Alkalihalophilus pseudofirmus: one gene and its partners. The protein of the gene in region 2 binds, or shares a complex with, the protein of the main gene of each other region. Links are inferred from orthologs where the notes say so. Each region holds a gene or a part of one and is shown on either strand. Other genes may lie near its edges. The genes, in order: dnaX, holA and holB.

Region 1 (10,618 bases), 1.0 Mb from region 2 along the record:
AACAAAAGATCCAAAGCGTATATGATCGTAAGATCATACATCGACTAGAGTTAAATACTCCATAGAAAGGAGGTGATCCAGCCGCACCTTCCGATACGGCTACCTTGTTACGACTTCACCCCAATCATCTGTCCCACCTTAGGCGGCTGGCTCCAAAAGGTTACCTCACCGACTTCGGGTGTTACAAACTCTCGTGGTGTGACGGGCGGTGTGTACAAGGCCCGGGAACGTATTCACCGCGGCATGCTGATCCGCGATTACTAGCAATTCCGGCTTCATGTAGGCGAGTTGCAGCCTACAATCCGAACTGAGAATGGCTTTATGGGATTCGCTCAACCTCGCGGTTTTGCAGCCCTTTGTACCATCCATTGTAGCACGTGTGTAGCCCAGGTCATAAGGGGCATGATGATTTGACGTCATCCCCACCTTCCTCCGGTTTGTCACCGGCAGTCACCTTAGAGTGCCCAACTGAATGCTGGCAACTAAGATCAAGGGTTGCGCTCGTTGCGGGACTTAACCCAACATCTCACGACACGAGCTGACGACAACCATGCACCACCTGTCACTTTGTCCCCCGAAGGGGAAAGCTCTATCTCTAGAGTGGTCAAAGGATGTCAAGACCTGGTAAGGTTCTTCGCGTTGCTTCGAATTAAACCACATGCTCCACTGCTTGTGCGGGCCCCCGTCAATTCCTTTGAGTTTCAACCTTGCGGTCGTACTCCCCAGGCGGAGTGCTTAATGTGTTAACTTCGGCACTAAGGGCATCGAAACCCCTAACACCTAGCACTCATCGTTTACGGCGTGGACTACCAGGGTATCTAATCCTGTTTGCTCCCCACGCTTTCGCGCCTCAGCGTCAGTTACAGACCAGAGAGTCGCCTTCGCCACTGGTGTTCCTCCACATATCTACGCATTTCACCGCTACACGTGGAATTCCACTCTCCTCTTCTGTACTCAAGTCTCCCAGTTTCCAATGACCCTCCACGGTTGAGCCGTGGGCTTTCACATCAGACTTAAGAGACCGCCTGCGCGCGCTTTACGCCCAATAATTCCGGACAACGCTTGCCACCTACGTATTACCGCGGCTGCTGGCACGTAGTTAGCCGTGGCTTTCTGGTTAGGTACCGTCAAGGTGCCGCCTTATTCAAACGGCACTTGTTCTTCCCTAACAACAGAGCTTTACGATCCGAAAACCTTCATCACTCACGCGGCGTTGCTCCGTCAGACTTTCGTCCATTGCGGAAGATTCCCTACTGCTGCCTCCCGTAGGAGTCTGGGCCGTGTCTCAGTCCCAGTGTGGCCGATCACCCTCTCAGGTCGGCTACGCATCGTCGCCTTGGTAAGCCGTTACCTTACCAACTAGCTAATGCGCCGCGGGCCCATCTGTAAGTGATAGCCAGAGGCCATCTTTTACCGCTCCACCATGAGGTGGAACGGGTTATCCGGTATTAGCCCCGGTTTCCCGGAGTTATCCCAGTCTTACAGGCAGGTTGCCCACGTGTTACTCACCCGTCCGCCGCTAACATCAGGGAGCAAGCTCCCATCAGTCCGCTCGACTTGCATGTATTAGGCACGCCGCCAGCGTTCGTCCTGAGCCAGGATCAAACTCTCCATAAAAGTGTTTGATTAAGCTCAAAAATAATTCATTGACGAGATATCATGTATCTCTATTTCGCTTGGCTTTTGTTCAGTTTTCAAAGAACTTTTTCGTCCGCCGCTCGTTGGCGACTTAACTAATATACCATCACATCAACGTTTCGTCAACATCTTTTTTAAAAGTTGTTTTCGTTTGTTGTTGTGGTGTGTCTCAGCGACAAGTAATAATATAACACAGTTCCGAAAATAAATGCAACCCCTTTTTATAAAAAGATTTATTAAAAAGAAAAAAGCCCGCGATCTTCTTATTAGAAGAATCGCAGCTTCTACTTAAAGAATAAACTGTTTCGTCACAATTAATAGAAGGAGACCAGGTATTCCGAGGACACCGGAGACTAATGCAGTCACTCCATTGATCGGAATGTGAAAGGCAAAGAACGAACCAAAAGCATTTACAAAGAACAACATCAAAGCTCCGATTACAAGTTTAACGGCTAGCTGCCCGACGAAACGAATGGGCTTAAGTGGTGCCCCAACCGTTAATAACAAGATAACCAGCCCTGCCAAAATTGCGATAACTAAGATCGGATCCATCTCATCACCTCTTAATGCTTGTCTTTAGTTCATTTTATGTGTGCTCACACAAAAAAAGAACAAGCTATCTAACAAGCTTGTTCTGTCGCATTTTTTGAGTTCTAGCTTCTCTTAATAAGAAGGTATAGGCAGATTCAGTCGCCCTCATTCTCGCAAGCACGTCGTCCGATGGATCGACACTGTGTGATACGTAATGCTTTTCATTATCCAATCGTTCTTTCATCGATTCAATCGATCGTAATAGACGGTCGCTTTCTTCTTTCCGCAACTTTCCTCTTTTTCGAAAAAACATAACGGCCCCCTCGACGCTACAATTCTCTTCTACCTTCAATTGCTCTAGATAATGTCACTTCATCAGCATATTCTAGATCTCCACCAACTGGCAGTCCGTGCGCAATTCTCGTCACTTTAATACCGGTAGGCTTAACCAGGCGCGATATATACATCGCCGTTGCTTCCCCTTCAATAGTCGGGTTGGTAGCAATGATTACCTCTTGAATGGTGTCGTCTTGCAGTCGCTTTAATAGTTCTGGGATTTTGACATCCTCAGGTCCTATGCCGTCCATTGGAGAGATCGCACCATGTAAGACATGGTAATGACCACGATACTCCTTCATCTTTTCCATAGCGATCACATCTTTCGCTTCTTGGACAACACAAACCATAGAATCATCTCGATGTTTATCCTCACATATACGGCAAGGGTCCGTATCAGTAATATTATGACAAACCGAGCAATACGTTAAATTCCGCTTAGCATTTACAAGAGCTTTTGCGAAATCTAAGACATCATCTTCCTTCATATCTAAAACAAAGAAAGCCAGGCGGCTCGCCGTTTTCGGTCCGATACCTGGCAGTTTCATAAATCCTTCAATTAACTTTGCGATTGGTTCTGGATATTGCAAAGCAAAACCTCCTAGAACATTCCTGGGATGTTCATTCCTTTTGTGAATTTACCCATATCTTGCTCAACAAGCTCATCTACTTTTTTCAATGCTTCATTTGTAGCTGCTAGAATTAGATCTTGAAGCATATCAATATCATCTGGATCTACAACATCTTCAGAGATTTGCACATCTACAATACGCTTATCTCCACTAGCAATGACTGTCACCATACCGCCGCCAGCCGTTGCTTCAACTGTCTTTTCTTTTAATTCTTCCTGCGCCTTCATCATTTGCTTTTGCATTTTTTGCATTTGCTTCATCATACTACCCATGTTTTTCATAATAAGATCCTCCTTGTTTTAACCGTCTATTATTTCGACTAGATCTGCACCTACTAATTTGAGTGCTTCGTCTACAACAGGGTCACTCTCACTCTCTCCCCCGCGCTGTTCCTTCATATACTCTTCCTTCAACCTATCCCACTGAGTTTGAAGCAGTGTCATAAAGGTCACTTGAGTGGAGAATATCTGCTGAAACACCTCTTCTAAAAATGGACGGAACTTTGTATCCATCATATCACGATGCATTTCATTTTGAAACGCTAGAAGGATGAAGCCTTCAGCAGCTGCAACTGGACGGCTGTCACTCAACCAGGCATGTGCAGGAATATTTTGAGCTTTCACTTGTTCCATTACAGAACCCCACTGCCCTGTAACCTTTTGAAGCTCCTGCTTACTCGCTCCCTTAAGAAGCTCTTTTACTTTAGATGTATTTACTCTCGTTTGAGGAATTTGCTTTTTCGGCCGTCTTACCGACTGTTGAGGTGCGCTATCCCCCATAGTTGATGGGGTACCGCCTCCTGCTTGAAGCTGCTTCACTACTTTTTCAAGGGAAATAATTTTTGCCTCTAGCTGCTTAACGGTTTCTGACTTAACTTCACTACCGGCAGAAGATTCGCTTGGACGCTGATTCACTAACCTTATTAAGGCCATCTCGAGAATCACTTTCGGATGGGTAGACCATTTCATCTCTTGCACCGAGCCATTCAAAACCTCAATCGCTTGATACAGCCAAGGGAAGTCAAATTGTTCGCTTAGAGAAACAGCTATATCTCCCGAATCTGCTCTTTCTAATAAATCTTTCGAATCAGGAGCCGTTTTACATAACAGCAAATCTCTCATGTAGTAGATAAGATCTTCTAAAATACGGCCAGGTTCTTTCCCATCTCTTACAAGCTGATCAAGTGATTCAAGAACGACCGCCGAATCTTTATTTGCCACTGCTTCCACCAAATTAACTAAAACTTGTTCTGAGACAGCGCCTGTGATCGCTAGAACATCTTCTAATGTTAACGGACCTTCAGCATAAGAGATCGCTTGGTCAAGCAAACTCAATGCATCACGCATTCCTCCATCAGCGGCTCGGGCGATCATATTCAGAGCCTCATCATCTACTTCTATCCCATCATGCAAGAGTATCTGATTCATCCGTCCTACAATGGCCGTATTCGGGATTCGTTTGAAGTCAAAGCGCTGACATCTTGAAATAATCGTTAACGGAATTTTATGAGGTTCAGTTGTCGCTAAAATGAAGATAACATGACCAGGAGGTTCTTCTAATGTTTTCAATAAAGCATTAAATGCACCAGTAGAAAGCATGTGAACCTCATCGATGATGTATACCTTGTAAGGCACTTCATTAGGCGCAAACTTAACCTTATCCCTAATATCACGAATTTCATCTACTCCGTTATTTGATGCTGCATCAATCTCCATCACATCTACAATTGCACCTGAGGTGATCCCTTTACAGGCAGCACATTCATTGCACGGCTCTGCCACGGGGGCCTTCTCGCAGTTGATTGCTTTAGAAATGATTTTTGCAGCACTTGTTTTACCTGTCCCGCGTGGTCCTGAAAACAAATAAGCGTGGGAAAACTTATTTTGCAATAAAGCATTTTGAAGCGTTTTCGTTATATGTTCCTGTCCAACAACATCTCTTAATTGCTGCGGACGCCATACGCGGTATAATGCTTGATAGCTCATTGATTCCCACTCCTTCTTCACTTACTACTCCATATTATACTGATTTAAAAGATGATAATAAAGTATCTTAAGGGGGATACCTATAAAAAAACCCAATAAAAAAACAACCGCAAAAGCAGTTGTTATCTTATGTATATAATACCGTGCACCTTTCTTCGATAGTGCCACCCTAAGCGTTACCTAAGCAGTTAGCTCGGCCCAGGCTGCTCCACGGCACACGGAAGGGGCCACTTACTGCTGCTTCCTTCCGGACCTGACAGGGTTCGTGGGTTTCCGTTGCGTGGAACCCAAGCGTCAACACCACTTACTTAGGTCAGACCTTACGATGACAAAACCTCGGAAAGGGATTCAGTCCCGCTACAGCGGATTGCGGGTACAGGGCACCGCTACCTCCCCACCTAGCACGGCAAATTGTATAACGTTGTTAGGCGTCTTACTGACGCATTTCCTAGTATAGTTTGTTTGAGGAGAAATTGCAAGTGTAAGAATTAGGAAGCTCCATTTCTTTTCGCTTCCTTTCTTTTTGCTCTAAGCTTTCGAAAAAAGGTGGTAAGCCTTTCTCCACACTCTGTTTCTAAACACCCGCTTACCACTTCTGCACGATGATTAAATCGCGGTTCGTCCAGCAGGTTCATTAACGTTCCTGCACAGCCAGCCTTAGGGTCTGCTGCACCATATACTACAAGATCTAACCGAGACTGTACAATGGCCCCTGCGCACATTGGGCATGGTTCAAGCGTTACATAAAGAGTGCAGCCAGACAACCTCCAGTTGCCTAACACATCGCACGCTTCTTTTATGGCAAGTAATTCTGCATGCGCGATTGCTTGATGGTCACACTCCCTGCGATTATGAGCAGCAGCAATCACTTCGCCGTCTTTCACAATCACTGCTCCGATCGGCACCTCTCCTATTTGCTCCGCCGCATCAGCTTCCCGCAGCGCAAGCTTCATCCAATCCTCGTGTGTCTCAGCCACCAGAGCAACCTCCTCGCAATGTATATAGATATAAAAAAACACCACCCAATAGGTGATGTGTGTCATTTTAAAATATGGCGGAGGAAGAGGGATTCGAACCCCCGCGCGGTTTAACCCGCCTGTCGGTTTTCAAGACCGATCCCTTCAGCCGGACTTGGGTATTCCTCCGTGTTGTTACAAACCTGCTGACAAGGAATATAATATCATCCTACATAAAGTAGTGCAAGCTTTTTTATAAAAAAAGATGATCTTTTTTCAAAAGACCATCTTTCTTCTATTATATTAGTTGATCGTTACATCATGAAGCATGTAAGTTCCGTTTGGATGTTTCCAGAAACCTTGTACTTCATCACGAAGACCTACAAGGTACTCTTGATGGTAAAGGTAGATCATTGGAGCATCTTCAACTAACATTTCTTGCGCTTGCTTGTAAAGACCTAGACGAGTTTCCTCATCAGCTGTTTGACGAGCTTCTTCTAAGATCTCATCAAGCTCAGCATCTTGCATGAATGTACGGTTACCGGCTTCACCTACATTAGATGAGTGGAATAGTGGGTACATACCGTAGTCAGCATCACCTGTAACTACAGACCAGCCTAGGATAAACATATCATGTTGTCCGTTAGCAGTTTGCTCTAAATAAGCACCCCACTCAAGGATCTCAATACTTACATCTACATTAATTTTCGCAAGTTCAGCTTGAACATACTCAGCGATTGCCATACGCTCACGACTGTCATTTGTCCAAATTGTTGTAGAGAATCCATCTTCAAAACCAGCTTCAGCAAGAAGTTCTTGTGCAGCTTCTGTGTCATAACCTAATGGCTCAACAGAATCATCAAAACCAAATACATCTGGAGCAAGCGGTCCAACCGCAGGGATACCAGTGTCATCTAAGATACCGCTGATAATACCTTCTTTATTAATTGCCATTGAGATTGCTTGACGAACACGCTCATCATCAAATGGCTCTTTGTCCATGTTGAACCCGATGTATGAAAGACTCACACTGTTTGTACGATCAAGACTTACTTCTGGAGTATTCTCAACACGTGTTACATCACTTGGGCTGACAGGGAAAATAATGTGTGCTCCACCTGTTTCAAGCTCAGCAATACGAGTTAAATCTTCAGGTACTACAGAGAATGTTACAGAGTCAACCTTTGCAGGCTCGCCCCAGTAATCTTCATTTTTAACTAATTTCACAGCTGTACCAGGGTTCCACTCTTCGAATTTGAAGAAACCAGTTCCGACTGGGTTTTCACTGATTGAAGCACCAGGAGTTCCTCCGCCAGCTACAGCTTCTTGGTCCGCTTCAATAGAAGGAAGTGAACTAATAGAAAGTCCGTTATGAGCTAAGTGAGCAGGAAGCGGAGAGAAAGGATACTCAGTTGTTAATTGAAGAGTATACTCATCAGTTGCTTCAATGCTTGTTACCATATCAATTAAGAAAGAACGTGGAGATGCAACTTCTGGATCAAGAATACGATCAAAGTTAGCTTTTACAACCTCAGCGTTTAATTCTGAATCATCATGGAAAGTTACTCCTTCACGGATTTTGAATTCCCATGTGTTATCATCGATCATTTCCCAATCTTCAGCTAAGCCAGGCTCAAGCTCAAGATCTTCGTTTTGATAAACAAGTGTTTCAAAAATGTTAGCAATAACGTTACTTGATGGAACGTCATTTGAGCTTGCAGGATCTAATGATACTGCATCTGATAATGTAGCAATAACTAAATCGCCGCCTTCTGCACCTTCTGCAGCTTCAGTATCTTCCCCATCTGCATCACCAGCTGGTTCGCCTGAACTGTCCGGCTCACTTGCACATGCTGCCAGCGCAAAAGCTAGTACCATCGCAAGCAAGAAAGCGAAAAGTGAATTTTTAGACATCTTCACTTTTAAAAACCCCCTTAAATTCCTTTTTGTGTGAACTTTTAAAATTCAATATTACTATAACTTAACTTTCACAATAAAACAAGAAATTTTATAAAATTATTAATAGTTCATTTACTTTCTCATTTTTATTGAAGAAAGGTAAAATGGAAAACGCTTACATAATCCATTTATTATTCAGAATGTTTAAAATAAACTAACAAACGACATTATCTTACAAAAGTATTTTAAACATTGTAAAAAATTATGTACGTGATATAATAATGCGGTGTAGTATAACAATAATTTTGTCAAAATTTAAAGCATTTTGAGAAAGGGTGTCTATTATGAGCGAACAGACGATAAATGATGCTATGACAAAAAGTCCTCCTCCGAGCCCTCGGGTTAAGAGTATGAAAAACTTCTATAGAAAGCTTCGTAAAAACAAAGCTGCTATGGTCGGAGGAATTCTGATCTTATTTTTTGTTATTGTAGCGATTATCGGTCCATTTTTTGCACCGTACGATCCAACGGTTCAAAATCATGTGAACAAACTTGCAACTCCTTCATCTGAACACTGGTTCGGAACAGACCATCATGGTCGTGATATCTTCAGCCGTATTATTCATGGAATGTCAATTACATTATATATTGGCCTCTTCTCTGTTATTATCGGTACTGTTTTTGGTGTTTTCCTAGGATTGATTTCTGGTTATTACGGCAAGCGTGTAGATGCATTTATTATGCGTTGCATGGATGTATTACTAGCATTCCCTGGTATTTTACTAGCTTTAGCTATTGTAAGTGTATTAGGCGGAAGCTTAACAAATGTAATCATAGCTGTCGGAATATTCTCGATTCCTGTATTTGCAAGGATTGTACGTGGATCTGTACTTTCTGTTAGAAAGCTAGAATACGTGGATGCTGTTCGTGCACTTGGTGCAAGCGACGGGCGTATTATTTTTAAACACATTTTACCGAATATTTTATCACCTATTATTGTCCAAGCTACTTTGCGTATGGCAACAGCGATTCTTACCGCTAGTGGTCTATCATTCTTAGGAATGGGCGCTCAGCCTCCAACTCCGGAGTGGGGGGCAATGTTAAGTGCCGGACGAAATTATATGTATGACGCACCACATGTAGCGTTATTCCCAGGTTTGGCGATTGTTATTGTTGTACTAGCATTTAATATTTTTGGTGACGGATTACGTGATGCACTTGATCCGAAAATGAAAAACTAGAAAAGAGGTGTAGATGATTGTTTACTTATATAGTTAGACGATTAATTCAAACGATCCCTGTTCTTTTTGGTGTTACAATTCTCGTTTTCTCAATGATGCACCTCATTCCTGGTGACCCGGCTCAAATCATCGCCGGTGAAAGTGCATCCGAAGCTCAAGTTGAGCAAATGCGTGAGCGACTAGGCTTAAATGATCCGCTCCCACAGCAGTACTTTAATTATATTGGAAATGCAATACAGGGTGATTTAGGGAATTCGATCCGTAGTGGCCGTGAAGTAACTCAAGAAATTTCAGGCCGGTTCTGGGTAACAATAGAACTTGCCATATACAGTACGATTTTATCTGTATTTATTGGTTTAATTGCCGGTATCATTTCAGCAACAAGACATTACACGTTCTTAGATACAATGATTATGATTGTGGCTCTATTCGGTCTTTCAATGCCTAACTTCTGGCTTGGATTAATGTTAATTCAATACTTTGCTATCGAATTCCGATGGTTCTTGCCTTCGGGATGGGGATCCTGGCAGCAAGCCGTCCTTCCGGTTATTACTCTCGGTACGGCAGGGGCAGCCATTGTTGCTCGTATGACTCGTTCAAGTATGTTAGAAGTTATCGGACAAGATTATATTCGAACTGCACGTGCTAAAGGGGTAAAAGAAAGAGTTGTTATTTACCGTCACGCTCTTAAGAATGCATTAATTCCTGTTGTAACAGTCGTTGGTTTACAATTTGGTGTGCTTCTTGGCGGAACAGTATTAACAGAAACAGTATTTGCTATTAACGGTATGGGACGTTTAATCATTGATGCGATTCGTGCACGTGACTTCCCTATCGTACAAGGTACAGTACTTGTTATTTCATTACTATTCGTTCTCGTGAACTTACTCGTAGATATTTCTTACCGCTTCTTAAACAAGCGTATTGACCTTGATTAAGACTTACTTATTAATGAAGGGTGTGAAACATTTTGACTACAAATGAATCCATTATTCAAGTGCGGGACCTTCGTACATCATTCTTCACTGATCAAGGTGAAGTAAAAGCTGTTGATGGCGTTACATTCGATGTACCAAAAGGTAAAACACTTGGTATTGTTGGAGAATCTGGTTCAGGTAAAAGTATTACCTCATTATCAATTCTTCGTTTAATCCAAAATCCAGGAAAAGTCGTTGGGGGAGAAATGATCTTCAAAGGAGAAGATCTTCTTAAAAAATCTGAGGCTAAAATGCGTAAGATTCGTGGAAATGAAATTTCAATGATTTTCCAAGAGCCAATGACTTCTCTTAATCCTGTTTACACAGTAGGAGAGCAAATCGGAGAGGCCTTTAGAATTCATGAAGGCTTAGGAAAGAAAAAAGCAATCGAACGTTCGATTGAAATGCTAAAGCTAGTAGGCA
Region 2 (9,118 bases):
CCAAATATTGGGTTAATTTCAGCAGGACGAAACAATCGCTTTAATCATCCACATCCAGAGGTAACCGAACGCCTTTTTGACCACAACATTCAGGTGATTAGAACGGACCTTCAAGGTGCTGTTCAATTGCATCTATACCAAGAAAAAATGAAGATCATATTTTCCCCATATAAAAAAGCAGAGCAGCAAGATTAACTTGCTCCTCTGCTTATGTACCATTCAGATGGTACCTTTCATGCCTGTGTTTTTTCGGCTTAAAATCCTGAGAATACATCAACAATAGATGCAATGATAAAAATCGTTGCAAAGAAGCCAAAAGAAACAACAAAGGCAACACCAGAATCAATCGCATCATTACGCTTACTTTGTACGTCTTTTTCAAAATGATTCATCTGGCACCCCTCCTTTTTTCAACCTTTAGTATAAGCCAAGCCACCAAAAAAAGCTATATCGATTCCTCAAACAATTATCCTTAATCAAGAAATGTTCAATAATTTGTTCATCTTGAGATGGATCTGCCTGCATTGTAAAGAGTTGTCACCTATAGTTTGAATCTGCATAGGATATCATAACTAGTGAAAGGCGGTCATGATTATCGTCATGAACGAGGGTACCCGGGATCTCGGATCATGACGTTTATCATAAATGGGGGTTTGGCACATGGGGGCCGGACCCCTTTCTCTTGTTTTCACTAACTAGCTTTGCAAAGTAAATGTACTCAATACACTTACTCAATATTTAACTTGTAATGGCCAGCATTTTTTTCTAAGCTAAAGAAGGGTATCGAAAGTCAGCAGTCAATTATCGATTGACTACACCCATATATTATCCATAAATCGATAAGAATATTGCAATGAAATTGGGGAATGTGTAAATGAATTACTTGCAAGCAAAAAAAGAGGTAAAAAATGGTAAGATTTCACCCGTTTATTTTATACATGGTACGCAACAATTTTTGATTGAAGATTTTTCGCAGCAAGTATTAGATCAAGTAGTCGGTCAAGATGGATCAGATATGAATGTTATTACATATAGCTTTTCAGAAACGCCAATAGAGCTTGTTGTTCAAGAAGCGGAAACACTGCCATTTTTAGGGGCGAATAAAGTGGTTATTGTGAAAGATTTTCAAGCCGTTACCAGTCAAAAGCAAGACGTGAAAATCGAGCATGATATTGATGTGTTAATCAAATATATAGAAAATCCTTCTCCTGAGTCAACGCTCATCCTTGTTGCTCCTTATGAAAAGCTAGACGAACGGAAAAAAATTACAAAACGATTAAAAAAAGAAGCAACAGTTATTGAAGCTCTTCCATTTGATGACCGAATGATGAAGCAGTGGATAGAAGAGCAGACAGCTAGCCACCATATCCAAATAACAAAAGAAGCTCAGGAACGTTTGGTTGAACGGCTTGGATTTGACTTGCTTCTTGCAGCGTCAGAGTTGAAAAAGCTTGCCCTTTATGTAGGTGAGGGAGGAGAGATTACTCCGCGGGAGGTTGATTTACTTGTTGCTCGCACTCTTGAGCAAGATGTGTTTGCATTAATTGATTTTGCTGTGAAAAAGCGTTTAGACGAGGCACTTGTCATATATCATGATTTGTTGAAGCAGAAAGAAGATCCATTAAAGATATTAGCGCTCCTTGCAAGACAGTTTCGAATTTATTATCAAGTGAAGGGGTTAAGTAAACAAGCTTACTCACAAAAACAAATTGCAGCTCAATTAAAGCTTCACCCATATGCTGTTAAACTTGCCAGCCAAAAGGTCAGTCAATTTGAGGAAAGATCACTTTTAACCCTTCTTGAAGCGGCAGCTGATACCGATTATGCGATTAAATCAGGAAAGATGGAGAAAGTGTTGGCGGTGGAATTATTATTAATGAAGATGACTCAAGATTTATAATCATAAAAAAACGACTCATTTTGTATGAGTCGTTTTTTTTCGTTCATTATGCAGAAAGACCGTTAAGCTTTTTAGCTAGACGAGACTTTTGACGTGAAGCTGCATTTTTATGAATAAGACCTTTGTTTGCTGCTTTGTCAAGCTTTTTCGCTGCATCAACGAATGCTGCTTGAGCATTTTCTTGCTCACCAGCTTCCACTTTAGCTTCAAAGTTCTTGATAGCAGTACGTAGAGCAGATTTAACAGCGATGTTTTGCGCACGACGCTTGTCGTTTGTTTTCACACGTTTAATTGCAGATTTAATATTTGGCATACCTTTCACCTCCTGGTTAAACAACGATTGTCCTCTTTTGTAACCAGTCCATCTCTATGTTATGAACGGTTTCGCATCCTTTATTCAAGGCAGTGACGACACCCGTTGGCATCATCAATACAACAATCTGCATTCTATCAAAAACAACGAACAAATGCAATAGAAAGAATGAAAACAAAAACCAATGGAGAAGCTATTTGCTAAGAGTAGAATGAGGAGGGTGATCCGAATGCCTAAAGAATTAAACCTTGAACAATATCAAATACGCACTGATCTAGCTGTGGAAGCTCATCAGTTAGCAGTTGAAGAGCAAGAGAGAAAGGCTCCAGGAGAACAAGAATCACAAAATGTCAGCGGTGTGCAGATTGAAGAAGAAGTGATTGATGATGTTAAAGTAATTAAAGTAATCATTGATGAAGTAGGAGCAAAGCGTCTTGGGAAAAAGCAAGGCTCATATTTAACATTTGAATCTCAGGGGATTAGAAAAAAAGATACTGACATTCAAGAAAAAATGGAAAGAGTTTTTGCAAGTCAGTTTCATCAGTTTATGACCGACATCGGAATCAAGGAAGAGGATACTTGTTTAGTTGTCGGCTTAGGGAATTGGAATGTAACACCTGATGCACTTGGTCCGATCGCAGCTGAAAATTTACTGATTACTCGTCACCTGTTTGAGCTCGCACCTGAACAGGTTCAAGGAGGATATCGTCCTGTTAGTGCAGTCACCCCTGGAGTTATGGGGCTGACAGGTATTGAAACGAGTGATGTGATTTTTGGTATTATAGAAAAAACAAAACCTGACTTCGTGATTGCGATTGATGCCTTAGCGTCACGTTCCATTGAGCGAGTGAATGCGACGATTCAAGTTTCTGATACAGGCATTCATCCTGGAAGCGGGGTTGGAAACAAACGAAAAGAGCTGAGCAAAGATACGCTTGGGATTCCGGTTATTGCTGTTGGGATTCCAACGGTGGTCGATGCGGTGTCAATTACGAGTGATACGATTGATTATGTGTTAAAGCATTTTGGTCGCGAAATGAAAGAAGGTAATGCTCCGTCTCGTTCCCTTGCCCCAGCAGGGATGACATTTGGCGAGAAGCGGGTGTTAACGGATGAAGATCTGCCAAATGACGAGAAAAAGCAAACAATTCTCGGAATGGTCGGCACGCTTCCAGAAGAAGAGAAACGTCAGCTGATTAGAGAAGTCCTCTCTCCGCTTGGACATAATTTAATGGTCACTCCAAAAGAAGTTGATGTTTTTATTGATGATATGGCCAATGTCATTGCGCAAGGCCTGAACGCAGCTCTTCACAAAAAAGTGAATCAAGATAATGTTGGTTCCTACACACATTAATGCAGAAAGCCTCTTTCCATATGGGAAGAGGCTTTTATATTGAGAAAATATGTCCCATTATAAAATTATACGTTCTACCCTGTCTCATAAAAGCATATATCTCAACTACAAGGTCTAATCATGTAAGTGTGCGTGTGGACAAGCAAACATGAAAGGATGAGAAGATGCGAAGACGGGGATTTCATGGATTTACCGTAAAAGTCAATCGGACGAGCTTAAAACGTCTAGCTGCATTAATCATAGTTGGCGTGATGTCCCTTTTTATATTTACAGGTGTACTCACTTCCTTTGAGCCGGGATATGGAATGGCTTCTTCCTCTATAAATCAATGGGCTAATGGTCTGGAAGGAGAAGACTTTGTTCACCTTCTTGGAATGGAGAATCAGTATTTTAAACAAGAGCTTCCACCTGATGCTGAGGCTATGAGTCTCTCTGGTGTAGCGTTTCAAGTGGCGACAAGTATTAATCCGGATGATCCAAGAAGTCTGTTGGGGCGAGAGCTGCCAGGCTTTTCATTATTTGACGGCCAGATTATTGTAGCGGGTGAAGGAACAGATTATACAAACTTGCCGTTTGAGTCAGCTCCCCCTCTAGAAGTAATAATGGCAGAGCGTGAGGCGACAAAAGAAAGTTTGGCAAAGCTTGAGGAATTAAAGCAGGCAGGAGATAATCTGCAAGGCTCGACAGATGGCAGAAAAGTAGCGCATATTATTCATTCTCATAATACCGAATCTTTTTTACCAGAGCTTAAAACAGACGTAGTAAATGAAGCCTTTCATGGTGAGGTTAATATCACTTTAGTCGGAGAGAAGTTATCTCAAGAACTTGAAAAAAGAGGGATCGGAACAGAAATAGAGGAACGTGATGTGCAAGGTGCTCTAAAAAATAGAGGCTGGCAATACGCACAATCGTATGATGCATCTCGTGAATTTGTAAAAGAAGCCATAGCACAAAATGATGACCTGCAATTTTTCTTTGATCTTCACCGCGATACGCTCTCAAGGGATAAAACGACTGTAACCATAAATGGTGTTGAATATGGACGGACAGTATTTGTAGTAGGCGGGGATCATTCAAATTATGAACATAATCTTAAATTAGCAGAAGAGCTGCATGACATGCTTGAAGAGAAATATCCTGGACTAAGCCGTGGGGTAATTTTAAAAGCAGGCCGAGGTACAAATGGTAAATTTAATCAAGATTTATCGAAACAATCAATGCTGGTTGAATTTGGCGGTGTGCATAACTCACTTGAAGAGGTCTATCGTTCTGCAGAAGCGCTGGCTGATGTGTTTGCTGATTATTATTGGAATGCAGAAGCGGTAGATGGGACAGACGATGTAGAAACAGAAGAAGCGGTGGATGGGACAGACGATGTAGAAACAGAAGAAGCGGTGGATGTAAGCGCAGCAGACGGAGAAGAGGAGGAAAAATGATGATTAAGAAACTGGTTTTTGTGATCATGTTCATACTCGTAACTTTGTTGCTTGGTTCTCTATTTGGCATTCAGCATATGAACGAAGAACTAGGGATCACAAAGCCAGTTCCTCTTGAACTCAAGGAGAGTGAAGCGGCAGGTGTCCCGTCAGAACCTGAGGTAATAAGTGCTAAAAAGGAACAGCCTGTAGATCCTAAAAGTCAATTAGTGGAAAAGCGCCAAAAAGCAGAAGATGTAGGAAGGTTTAACTTTTTTTCTGAGCTTGGCACAGGTGTTGCTGAAGGAGCAAACAGAATAAGCCGGATGGCACTTACCCAAGTGATGACATTTGTTCATGAAGTGTTAAATGGAGAGAGCAGCGAATAATAGCTGCTACTCTCTTTTTTCTTTTATGGGGATATTATCGATACATTCGTCGAAATAGGTGCGGATAAGGTTGTAGCGATCCCGGTTCACACCATCAATGATGTTTGAGAATAATTCTTTAGATCCGATTTCTTGTATGACATCTAATAATCTCATAAGTCGTTCAAATTCTTCTTTTGACAAGGGCTCACCTCTTTAACAAACCTTTTAGTAATAACATATGATAATAAAAAAGACATGCTATAGGGACTTCCCTATTTCTGTAAAATAGATCATTTTAATAGAAAATAAAGATTGTTTTAATAGCAAATAAGTTAAGATTTTAGGCTAACCCTAATCTGTGTATTGAAGACGGTCTAAACGATTGGTATAATGAGAAATAGTGTATATGGCACGATTTAGTAGGAGTGATCAATTTATGAATAACAATGACCGCATAGAGCGCCAGAAGAAAATCCGAAATTTCTCGATCATTGCTCACATTGACCACGGAAAGTCAACGTTAGCTGATCGTATTTTAGAGAAAACAGGCGCCCTGACTGACCGTGAAATGAAAGACCAAACGCTTGATGCAATGGACCTTGAGCGCGAGCGTGGAATTACAATTAAATTAAATGCTGTTCAATTAACCTATACAGCTAAAGACGGCGAAGAATATATTTTCCACTTAATTGATACTCCAGGACATGTAGATTTTACATATGAAGTATCGAGAAGTTTAGCAGCTTGTGAAGGGGCTTTGTTAATTGTTGACTCAGCACAAGGCATTGAAGCGCAAACTCTTGCCAATGTTTATTTGGCCCTTGATAATGATCTTGAGATCTTGCCGGTCATCAATAAAATTGACCTTCCAAGTGCAGAGCCTGAGCGCGTGAAACAAGAGGTAGAGGATGTAATCGGTCTTGATGCATCTGATGCTGTACTTGCATCTGCAAAAAATGGAATTGGAATTGAAGAGATCTTAGAGCAAGTGGTCGAAAAGGTACCTGCACCAACTGGTGACCCGAACGCCCCGCTTAAAGCCTTAATTTTTGATTCTCTATATGATTCATATCGCGGTGTCGTAGCTTATATTCGTATTATTGATGGCACAGTGAAGCCTGGCCAGAAGATTAAAATGATGGCTACAGGAAAAGAATTTGAAGTAACTGAGATTGGGGTATTTACTCCAAAAGCAGAAAAACGTGATGAGCTGACTGTCGGAGATGTAGGATTTTTAACGGCTGCAATTAAAAATGTCGGCGATACGCGTGTCGGTGATACGATTACGAATGCTGTGAACCCGGCATCTGAGCCACTGCCAGGCTACCGTCGCATGAATCCGATGGTATACTGTGGTCTTTACCCAATCGATACAAATGATTACAATGACCTTCGTGAAGCTCTTGAGCGTCTTGAGTTAAATGATGCGTCATTGCAATATGAGCCAGAAACATCTCAGGCGCTAGGTTTTGGTTTCCGCTGCGGATTCTTAGGACTTTTGCACATGGAAATCATTCAAGAGCGTATTGAACGTGAATTTGGTATCTCTCTTATTACTACAGCACCAAGTGTTGTGTACAAGGTTCAGCTGACTAGTGGGGAAGACCTTCAAATTGATAATCCGTCTAATATGCCTGATGCACAAAAGATTGATTATGTGGAAGAGCCTTATGTAAAAGCAAAAGTAATGGTTCCAAATGATTATGTAGGTTCAGTAATGGAGCTTTGCCAAGGTAAACGTGGAATTTTCATTGACATGCAATACTTAGATGAGAACCGTGTACAAATTGTTTATGAAATTCCTTTATCTGAAATTGTCTATGACTTCTTTGATCAATTAAAATCAAATACAAAAGGTTATGCTTCATTTGATTATGAGTTGATCGGCTATAAACAATCTAAGCTGGTTAAAATGGATATCTTGTTAAATAGTGAGAAGGTCGATGCCCTATCGGTTATTGTTCACCGCGATTCAGCTTATGACCGAGGCAAAATCATTGTTGAAAAGTTAAAAGAGTTAATCCCTCGTCAGCAATTTGAAGTGCCTGTTCAAGCTAGTATTGGACAAAAAGTTATTGCAAGATCTACGATTAAAGCGATGCGTAAAAATGTACTTGCTAAATGTTACGGCGGGGATATCTCACGTAAACGTAAGCTTCTTGAGAAGCAAAAAGAAGGTAAGAAGCGAATGAAGTCTGTTGGTAACGTGGAAGTACCGCAAGAAGCCTTCATGGCCGTTCTTCGTATGGATGAATAATACAATGATAACCGCAGGGGTTCCTGCGGTTTTATTGTTAGCAGGAGGAATAATATGAGGACAGCAGCATATATTCACATCCCTTTTTGTGAGCATATTTGTCACTATTGTGATTTTAATAAAGTATTTTTGAAAAACCAGCCGGTCGATGAGTACATTCAAGCACTGCTTCACGAAATGCATATGACGATTAATGAAGCAAAGCCCGATCAGCTTAAAACAATCTATGTCGGCGGTGGAACCCCTACCGCTTTAACGGCTGCTCAGTTACGAACTCTATTTGCCGGAATGCATTCGATCCTTCCTATGGAGCAGATTGAGGAATTTACGGTGGAAGTTAATCCAGATAGCAGTGAAGAAGAAAAGCTTACTGTTATGAAAGAATACGGTGTGAATCGTCTTAGCATCGGAGTGCAGTCCTTTGATCAATCACTATTAGACGCGATCGGCCGAACGCACTCAAGTGATAGTGTGCATGACGCTGTTAAGCGGAGCAGAGAAGCAGGCTTTGATAATCTATCGCTTGACCTAATGTTTGGTCTGCCGCATCAATCGGTCGAACAATTTATTGATACGATTGAAAAAGCAGCTGAATTAGGGGTAGAACATCTATCTGCTTATTCATTGAAAATTGAAGAGAAGACAGTGTTTTTTAATCGTCAGCGCAAGGGGAAATTAAGTTTGCCTCCTGAAGAAGATGAGGTAACAATGTATGAAGAGCTTAGAAAACGTACGAAAGCTCATGGACTCGTACAATATGAAATCTCCAACTTCGCTAAGCCTGGACGTGAGAGTAAGCATAATCTCGTTTATTGGAATAACGATGAATATTATGGTTTCGGTGCTGGGGCTCACGGGTATGTAAATGGCGTTCGCCATCAAAACATTGGTCCTGTGCCAAAGTATATAGAAGCTGTAAATCAAAAAAAGCTACCTTACCTTAATGAACATAAAGTCAGTAAAGTAGAACAAATTGAAGAAGCGATGTTTATGGGCCTGAGAAAGCTTAACGGGGTAGATCTTGACGAGTTATCTAAACGCTACGATAAAGACCTTAACAAGCTCTATCACGATCAAATAAAGGATTTATCTGAGCGAGGGTTGCTAGTTAGTGAGCAAGGTATGCTAAAACTGACAAACGAGGGACTGTTGTTAGCCAATGAAGTATTTGAACAGTTTCTTGCTGTGTTAGAGGATTAGCAAAAAAACCAAACGTTTATTTTAGAAGAAATGTTGTTTTGAAGTTGACAAATCCTGACCTATTTGATAATTTATCATTAGATTTAGCACTCGATCATTGTGAGTGCTAACAGAGGTGATGAGAGATGTTAACAGATAGACAATTGTTAATTCTGCACGCCATAGTTGATGATTATATCCGGTCGGCAGAGCCAGTCGGTTCTCGCAGCATCTCTAAGCGAGAAGATATAACATTTAGTCCAGCGACGATCAGAAATGACATGGCTGACCTAGAGGAACTCGGCTTTTTAGAGAAGCCTCACAGCTCT
Region 3 (7,536 bases), 1.0 Mb from region 2 along the record:
AGAGAAGTCATTCTCGATGTTAGGCATACAGAAATGGATGCGAGAACGGAAGCTCTTTTATATGCTGCGGCTAGAAGGCAGCACCTCATAGAAAAAGTGCTCCCGGCACTCGAAGAAGGAAACGTAGTTATATGTGACCGCTTTATTGACAGCAGCCTCGCCTATCAAGGTCATGCACGCGGGATTGGTTTTAACGATGTGCTGGCGATTAATGAATTTGCCATTGAAGGAAACTACCCTGATCTAACGTTGTTTTTTAATATTGAACCGGAAGTCGGACTCGCACGAATTAAGAGAAGCGGGACTCGCGAGGTCAATCGGCTGGATCAAGAAGTATTTAATTTCCACGAGAAGGTAAAAGAAGGCTATGAGAAAGTGATCGCACAGTATCCTGAACGAATGGCTGTGATAAATGCCAATCAAGATGTAGATGCTGTATTTTTGGATGCGATGGCGGTTATTAACGACTTTCTAAAGAAATCTTCTAAGTAGTTTTACCATTATTCATTTTGAAGGAGTGGTTATGATGAAATTAATCATTGCGGTAGTTCAAGATAAAGACAGCAACAGACTATCAGAGGCGTTAGTTAAGGCGAACTTTAGAGCGACAAAGCTTGCTAGTACAGGAGGCTTTTTGAAGGCTGGTAATACTACTTTCTTAATTGGAACGGAAGATGTGCATATTGAGCAGGTAAAAGAAATTATCAAGAAAAACTGTCAAAGCCGTGATCAGCTTGTTGCTCCAATTTCACCAATGGGCGGCAATGCAGATTCTTATGTTCCTTATCCGGTAGAAGTACAAGTAGGCGGCGCGACTGTATTTGTTTTACCAGTAGAGCAATTTGAACAGTTTTAAGGATGATGCATGAAAATGGAAACATGGAACGAATTAAAAGACAGTCAGCCGAAAGTTGTCCAATTATTACAGAGAAGTTTAGAAAAAGACCGCCTGGCTCACGCTTATTTATTTGAAGGAAGCAAGGGGACAGGGAAGAAGCAAATTGCATTTCAGCTGGCAAAAAGCTTTTTATGTAAGAAGAGTGAAGGGGCTGAACCTTGCTTAGCTTGCGTTGATTGTAAACGTATTGAGCATCGCAATCACCCGGATGTACACATTATTGAACCAGAGGGGCTTTCTATTAAAAAGCAACAGGTTGAACACTTGCAAAAAGAATTTACTTACCGCGGGGTAGAATCAGGCAAGAAAGTCTATATTGTTGACCAAGCAGATAAAATGACGGCGAGTGCTGCAAACAGTCTGCTTAAATTTCTAGAAGAACCAACTGCCCCGACTTTAGCTGTGCTGATGACAGAGCGAGCGAGCAGTGTGCTGCCTACAATTCAATCACGGAGTCAGCAATTAAGTTTTTCGCCTCTCCCAAGAGAAAAATTTATTGAACGTTTGGAAAAAGAAGGAATATCACGTACGCTAAGTACGTTAATAGCAGGTCTGACTCAAAGCTATGAAGAGGCAATTGCGCTAATGGAGTCAGATTGGATTGCACAAGCACGAAGCGTAGTGATACAATTAAACGAAGAGCTTTATGAAAGACCGCATCAAGTGTTCTTAACAATTCAGGATAAATGGATTCCTACATTTAAAGAACGACGTGAACTTGAACTCGGTCTTGATATGATTCTCTTATGGTTGCGAGACCTTTTATATACACAGGTCGGCAAAACGGACCAATTAGTATTTGCTGACCAGCAGACGTTGCTAGAGCAGCAGGCCCTCTCTAGCTCGCAGGAGAATACGAGTCAAAGCATGTCTTTTGTACTCGAAGCAAAGCGCCATTTAAGCGCCAATGTAAATCCGCAGCTGGTGATGGAGAAGTTGTTCTTTAGCATACAGGAGGGATAGACGGTTGCATCAAGTCGTAGGCGTCCGTTTTAAAAAAGCGGGCAAAATCTATTACTTCTCCCCAGGTGATTTAGAGCTTGAAAAAGGAGAAGCTGTCATCGTCGAAACATCAAGAGGTGTCGAGTATGGCCGTGTGGTCATTGGTGTCAAATCTGTAGAGGAACAAGATGTCGTATTACCTTTAAAACAAGTGATCCGCATTGCTACAGAAAAGGACCGGCTGACTGTTCAAGAAAACCGTGAACAGGCTCAAAAGGCATTTGATGTTTGTACAGATAAAATTAATGAACATCAGCTTGATATGAAGCTAGTTGATGTTGAATATACATTTGACCGCAATAAAGTATTGTTTTATTTTACAGCAGATGGTCGTATTGACTTTAGAGAGTTAGTTAAAGACCTTGCCGCTGTTTTTAGAACACGTATTGAATTGCGTCAAATTGGAGTCCGAGATGAAGCGAAAATGCTCGGCGGGATTGGCCCATGTGGGAGAGTTTTATGTTGTTCATCATTTTTAGGTGATTTTGAACCGGTGTCAATAAAGATGGCAAAGGATCAGAACTTATCATTAAATCCAGCTAAGATATCTGGCTTATGCGGGCGTTTAATGTGTTGCTTAAAGTATGAAAATGATATGTATGAGTCAGCTAAAAAAGAATTGCCTGATGTAGGAAAACATATTAAAACTCCACATGGAAAAGGTAAAGTAGTAGGGCTGAATATGCTTGAGCGGCTCGTTCAAGTAGATATACTTGAAAGTGACGAAGGAGTTCTTGAGTTTACACTCGATGAGCTGACAGAACACAAAGTCGCAGCAGCTGAAGCCAGAGAATAAAGAGGTGGGAGCTACGTGGAGAAAAAGGCAATCTTTCAAAAGGTGAGTCAAATTGAAGAACGGATCGGAGAGCTTCATCATGAGCTACGTGGCTTAAAAGAGCAGCTCGCCCACTTAATTGAAGAAAATCATTATATGCAAATAGAAAATGATAACTTAAGGAAGCGGCTCGACTCAGAAGAGGAACGAACAAATGATAAGCCTCTTGAAGATAAAGCACAGAAGAAGCCGGTGGTGGGTGAAGGCTATGATAATTTAGCGCGCCTTTATCAAGAAGGGTTTCATGTGTGTAATACTCATTATGGAAGCTTGCGTTCTGATGGTGATGATTGCCTCTTTTGCTTATCATTTTTGCATCAAAAATAAAGTTGATGTATGCCTCTTAAAAAGGCCTTCCATTTTAAAAGGAAGGCCTTTTGTTTACATAGAAAGCGTTTAAGACAATGTTTAAGACAATAGAAAGGTAGTTGGACAGCTTGGATAATCTATACCAGGATGAGCGGATTGATTATATTGCCGGGACAGATCTAAAAGTCATTCAAAGTCCATCGGTATTCTCATTTTCAATAGATGCCATCTTACTCGCCCGATTCACTTATCTTCCCATCCAAAAAGGAAACGTTCTTGATTTGTGTTCTGGCAATGGAGTCATTCCTCTTGTATTAAGCACCCGCACAAAAGCAACGATTACAGGTGTTGAAATTCAGGAAAGACTATGGGACATGGCTCAGAGAAATTCGAAACTAAATAAATTGAACAAGCAGCTGCATTTTGAGTTAGCAGATCTTAATCACCTGCCGCCATCGATAAAAAAAGGCAGCTTTGATGTGGTGACATGTAATCCTCCTTATTTTGAAACCGTATCTGAAGAAGAGAAGAATAAAAATCTTCATTTAGCCATTGCAAGGCATGAAATTCACTGCTCATTAGAAGATGTGATTCGCGTATGCAGCCAATATGTTAAACAAAAGGGGAAAGTGACGCTTGTCCATCGTCCGGAGCGCCTAGGGGATATCATTTACTTAATGAAGAATTACAGAATTGAACCAAAACGAATGCAGCTCGTTCACCCGAAAAAGGGCAAGGATGCCAACATTGTGTTAATAGAGGGTATTAAAGATGGAAGCTCCGGTCTTAAGTGCTTGCCCCCAATAACCGTTTATGGACTTGACGGGGAATATACAAAGGAATTTGAAGAGGTGTATATTGGATCATGAGCCATTATGTCTATATTCTTGAATGCAGCGACCACAGCTGGTATACAGGTTATACGACAGATGTAGGTAGAAGACTAGATATGCATAGCTCAGGCAAAGGTGCGAAGTATACAAAAGGACGAGGGCCGTTCACGCTTAAGTATGTACAAGAATTCGAAACGAAAAAAGAAGCACTTCAAGCAGAGTATGCTATTAAGAAACTGAGTAGAAAGCAGAAGGAACGTTATGTTTTAGAGAGTGGTGAAAATAATGAAGCAACAAGCTAGTTTTAGAAGTGATGCGCAAGTGGGTGTCATTTATTTAGTGCCAACACCAATTGGCAACCTAGAAGATATGACTTACCGTGCCATCCGTACATTAAAAGAAGCAGACTATATTGCTGCTGAAGATACGAGACAATCTAAGAAGCTTTGTAATCATTTTGAGATTACAACCCCTTTGGTAAGATATGATGAGCATAATAAAGAAAAAGCAGGAAATATGTTGATTGAAAAAGTAAAAGAAGGAAAAACAATTGCACTGGTAAGTGATGCGGGTATGCCAGCCATTTCAGATCCAGGACATGACCTTGTCAAGCTAGCCATTGGAGAAGACATTTCTGTCATATCACTTCCGGGCCCGAATGCAGCCCTCACAAGCCTGATCGCCTCAGGCCTTAATACAGAATCCTTCTTCTTTGCGGGTTTTTTGCCTCGTCAGAAGAAAAACAGGACCGAAACCCTTGAGGAGTTGAAACCAATCAAAGCAACACTTATGTTTTATGAGGCTCCTCATCGCTTAAAAGAGACTTTAGAAGCCATGCATCAAACCTTGGGAAACAGAAAAATAACCATTTGCCGGGAGTTAACAAAGAAGTTTGAAGAGTATCAGCGCGGCACGTTAGAAGAAGCCGTTGAGTGGTGTAAAACTGGTACGGTTAAAGGAGAATTTTGCCTGATTGTAGAAGGTTTAACAGAAGAAATTAAAGAGGACAAGTGGTGGGACGAGCTAGATCTAAATCAGCATGTAGAACATTATATCGCTCTAGGGATGCCTTCAAAAACTGCGATAAAACAAGTAGCAGTTGATCGAAATCTGCCAAAGCGAGAAGTATATCAGGCATATCATACGTAATACAAAAAAAGACTCTGGATAACAGAGTCTTTTATCATAAAAGGCTTATTAAGATTGTGTTGAACGAGAAACGTAATCTTGTAATTCTTTGATGATATCTTGAGCACCTTGTGGGCTAAGGATGATTTTACCACCTGCGATAGATAGGTTATCATCAGAAACTTCACCAGTAATTTGGCAAGTCATGTTTGGCTTATATTTCTTTAGAATGATGCGATCGTTATCAACGTAGATCTCAAGAGCATCCTTCTCTGCAATATCAAGTGTGCGGCGTAGTTCAATTGGAATAACTACACGACCTAATTCATCAACTTTACGTACGATACCTGTAGATTTCATTATGAATCGTCTCCTCTCAGACTTAAAAATATTTATAAGTTTTTGTGTCATTATTCGACATTTTTCTCTCTGTTTTTAGAATACCAGTGTTTCCAAAACAAGTCAATTAATTTATAAATATTTTTATATAAAAACGCATGTAATTTATTCCATGTCTATAAACCTTGATATATCAACTGTTTAAAAAGGAGGTAAATAAAGTATGTTAAACTTGTCCCCAGATCTTGCAAAAAAGTTGGAAGGTATAGGAAATGAATTGAAAGCAATCTACGCTGATTCGACAAATGAAAAAGAGATTATTCGACAAAAGTTGCGTGACTCTGGCACTTACTTTCGACAAATGGAGTCGATTTCGACAAGAACTTTGTCGAATTGGTTAAATGGTCGTGAGATAGCAGGAGTGGATGGGTCTGTAAATCAAACAAAAGGACAACCACCGCATCTTCTTTATTTATTCCAAGCATTAGCGAAAACCATCTCAGGATATGAATGCAGAGAGTCAGATGTCTACACTCCTTTGCTTGATACAAAAGAAGAGATTGAACAGGAGAAGCAGCCAATTAAATGGCGGTCTCATTTATTAGCTAAAATTGAACTTGAGGTGGCTAAGAGATTAATAGAAGAAAAGGATGTAGGATTCCTTATGATGGACGGGGCCCTATATCATTATAGGATTGATGCTCCGGAAGAATGGGAAAGTTTACGGCTTCTTGCTTTAGAGAAAGACGTGCTCCTTGTTGGGGTATCAGAGGAAATTACGACAGAAAATTTGATTAAGCTGCCAGCTTTCAAAGATCATGCTAGAAAACCTCATACGTATGACCGTGATTTGTTGTTTGGTAAACTTAATCGAGGCGAGATGATTCATTTAGAAGACATTCAACAAAAGGCAGGCTTGTCATCATCATGGATGCGCCCTAGCTCAGCACCTAGTATTACAGGATTTGACCTCTTAATTGAGCAGTCTGAGAAACGCGATCTTGTCTCTGATCTCCTCTACACCCTTACCCCAAAGGACGGGAGAGGCATCCCTTTTTGGCTGGATCATGTCGATCGGGATGTTCGAGTGACAGACCGCCTAGTAGAAGCGTTAGTTGAGCAATACATTGACCCGGAAATTAAACAACGTTTGTTTATACAAAAACGTCAAGACAGACCTTATTAAGGAGGAAGAAAAATGCAAATTGTAGGGGTTACGACTCAGCATGAAGTATATGTTGCATCCAAAGAGCATAAGTTCCGGATGAATGAAATGGTTGTGATAGAAGATCAGTCATTAAAAAACCCTAAAGGAGAAGTAGTCGAAACCTTCTCCTATAACCGTTATATTCCAATGGGATTTGATAAGGGAATTGTCGATGATCAAGTACTGAAAACGTTAGAGCATATTGGATATGATATTGGAGCTGATGATATTCATCTAGCAAAGGTGCGTCTTTTTGAAGAGGCGCCGCAGCCTATTCAGACTGGGGCCAGAATCAGGCATCCAGAGTTTCATGAAATAGAATCGCTGCTTGTACAATCTAATCCGAAAGATGGGATGGTGCTTGGGGAAGTGAAATCAACGGATTTTATTGCACCCAGTCTGCCAGATTCCTTAAACGGGCTGTTACATATTCAAGAAGAAGATAATCTTCGTCCTCAAAACGGTGTTCCGTTTATCTTTGATATTCGTGCAATGCAGCAATACCCTCATATTGGGGTATTTGGCGGTTCTGGCTCGGGTAAGTCATTTGGCCTGCGTGTAATGCTTGAGGAATTGATGAAACTTCAAATTCCAACGATCGTATTTGACCCCCATTTCGAAATGAATTTTGCTGCTGCAGCGAGCGGAATAGATGATGCCCCGTCTTATCATGAACGCTATACGGTGGTGCAGATTGGCCGTGATGTCGGGGTTGACTTTTCAGCTTTATCAACGAGAGATGTAGAGAGGCTTCTTCAAGCAGCGGGATCTCTTAGTGAATCTATGGTCAATGTCATTCAAACGATTCACAAGCGTAAAGACAGCTATCAGTCTTTCAGTGATCGTGTCGCCAATTTGGCAGAAGCGCTTGAGCTTGGCAAACAAAAAGTAGAGGGCTTCCTTCATGATGGGGGAATGTCACGCGAGGAAATTTCGAAATACGCGACATTCAAAAAGCTGTTAGATCAATTTGGCAGTCTGCCGC

What was found.
Region 1: holA (region 2) and dnaX share a complex: the UniProt entries of both Bacillus subtilis proteins name them as parts of the DNA clamp loading complex. The link is inferred for Alkalihalophilus pseudofirmus from one-to-one orthologs.
Region 3: holA (region 2) and holB share a complex: the UniProt entries of both Bacillus subtilis proteins name them as parts of the DNA clamp loading complex. The link is inferred for Alkalihalophilus pseudofirmus from one-to-one orthologs.

Annotation. Positions count from the first base shown.
Region 1 is NZ_CP117835.1:25,127-35,744, reverse strand. Bases 2,780-5,635 are described here. They hold dnaX (DNA polymerase III subunit gamma/tau), read right to left. Parts: upstream 5,123-5,635; coding sequence 3,437-5,122; downstream 2,780-3,436. Other genes in these bases: tadA (tRNA adenosine(34) deaminase TadA), read right to left, coding at 5,611-5,635; PQ478_RS00135 (YbaB/EbfC family nucleoid-associated protein), read right to left, coding at 3,107-3,418; recR (recombination mediator RecR), read right to left, coding at 2,780-3,095. Also shown: PQ478_RS00150 (pro-sigmaK processing inhibitor BofA family protein), read right to left, coding at 1,927-2,190; PQ478_RS00145 (YaaL family protein), read right to left, coding at 2,255-2,482; more of recR, read right to left, coding at 2,499-2,779; more of tadA, read right to left, coding at 5,636-6,099; PQ478_RS00110 (glutathione ABC transporter substrate-binding protein), read right to left, coding at 6,382-7,998; opp1C (nickel/cobalt ABC transporter permease), read left to right, coding at 8,322-9,218; nikB (nickel ABC transporter permease), read left to right, coding at 9,236-10,156; PQ478_RS00095 (ABC transporter ATP-binding protein), read left to right, coding at 10,189-10,618. UniProt on the Bacillus subtilis protein: Part of the beta sliding clamp loading complex, which hydrolyzes ATP to load the beta clamp onto primed DNA to form the DNA replication pre-initiation complex.
Region 2 is NZ_CP117835.1:1,063,253-1,072,370, forward strand. The notes cover bases 1-2,887. They hold holA (DNA polymerase III subunit delta), read left to right. Parts: upstream 1-874; coding sequence 875-1,900; downstream 1,901-2,887. Other genes in these bases: PQ478_RS05470 (DNA internalization-related competence protein ComEC/Rec2), read left to right, coding at 1-195; PQ478_RS05475 (YqzM family protein), read right to left, coding at 255-392; rpsT (30S ribosomal protein S20), read right to left, coding at 1,947-2,213; gpr (GPR endopeptidase), read left to right, coding at 2,443-2,887. Outside these bases: more of gpr, read left to right, coding at 2,888-3,567; PQ478_RS05495 (stage II sporulation protein P), read left to right, coding at 3,732-5,003; PQ478_RS05500 (DUF3679 domain-containing protein), read left to right, coding at 5,000-5,371; PQ478_RS05505 (hypothetical protein), read right to left, coding at 5,378-5,554; lepA (translation elongation factor 4), read left to right, coding at 5,790-7,610; radical SAM family heme chaperone HemW, read left to right, coding at 7,665-8,810; heat-inducible transcriptional repressor HrcA, read left to right, coding at 8,936-9,118. UniProt on the Bacillus subtilis protein: Part of the beta sliding clamp loading complex, which hydrolyzes ATP to load the beta clamp onto primed DNA to form the DNA replication pre-initiation complex.
Region 3 is NZ_CP117835.1:41,907-49,442, forward strand. What follows is about bases 1-2,866. They hold holB (DNA polymerase III subunit delta'), read left to right. Parts: upstream 1-871; coding sequence 872-1,861; downstream 1,862-2,866. Other genes in these bases: tmk (dTMP kinase), read left to right, coding at 1-492; darA (cyclic di-AMP receptor DarA), read left to right, coding at 527-856; PQ478_RS00195 (PSP1 domain-containing protein), read left to right, coding at 1,866-2,696; yabA (DNA replication initiation control protein YabA), read left to right, coding at 2,712-2,866. Outside these bases: more of yabA, read left to right, coding at 2,867-3,062; PQ478_RS00205 (tRNA1(Val) (adenine(37)-N6)-methyltransferase), read left to right, coding at 3,173-3,913; PQ478_RS00210 (GIY-YIG nuclease family protein), read left to right, coding at 3,910-4,179; rsmI (16S rRNA (cytidine(1402)-2'-O)-methyltransferase), read left to right, coding at 4,163-5,026; transition state genes transcriptional regulator AbrB, read right to left, coding at 5,075-5,365; PQ478_RS00225 (DNA double-strand break repair nuclease NurA), read left to right, coding at 5,568-6,530; PQ478_RS00230 (ATP-binding protein), read left to right, coding at 6,543-7,536. UniProt on the Bacillus subtilis protein: DNA polymerase III is a complex, multichain enzyme responsible for most of the replicative synthesis in bacteria.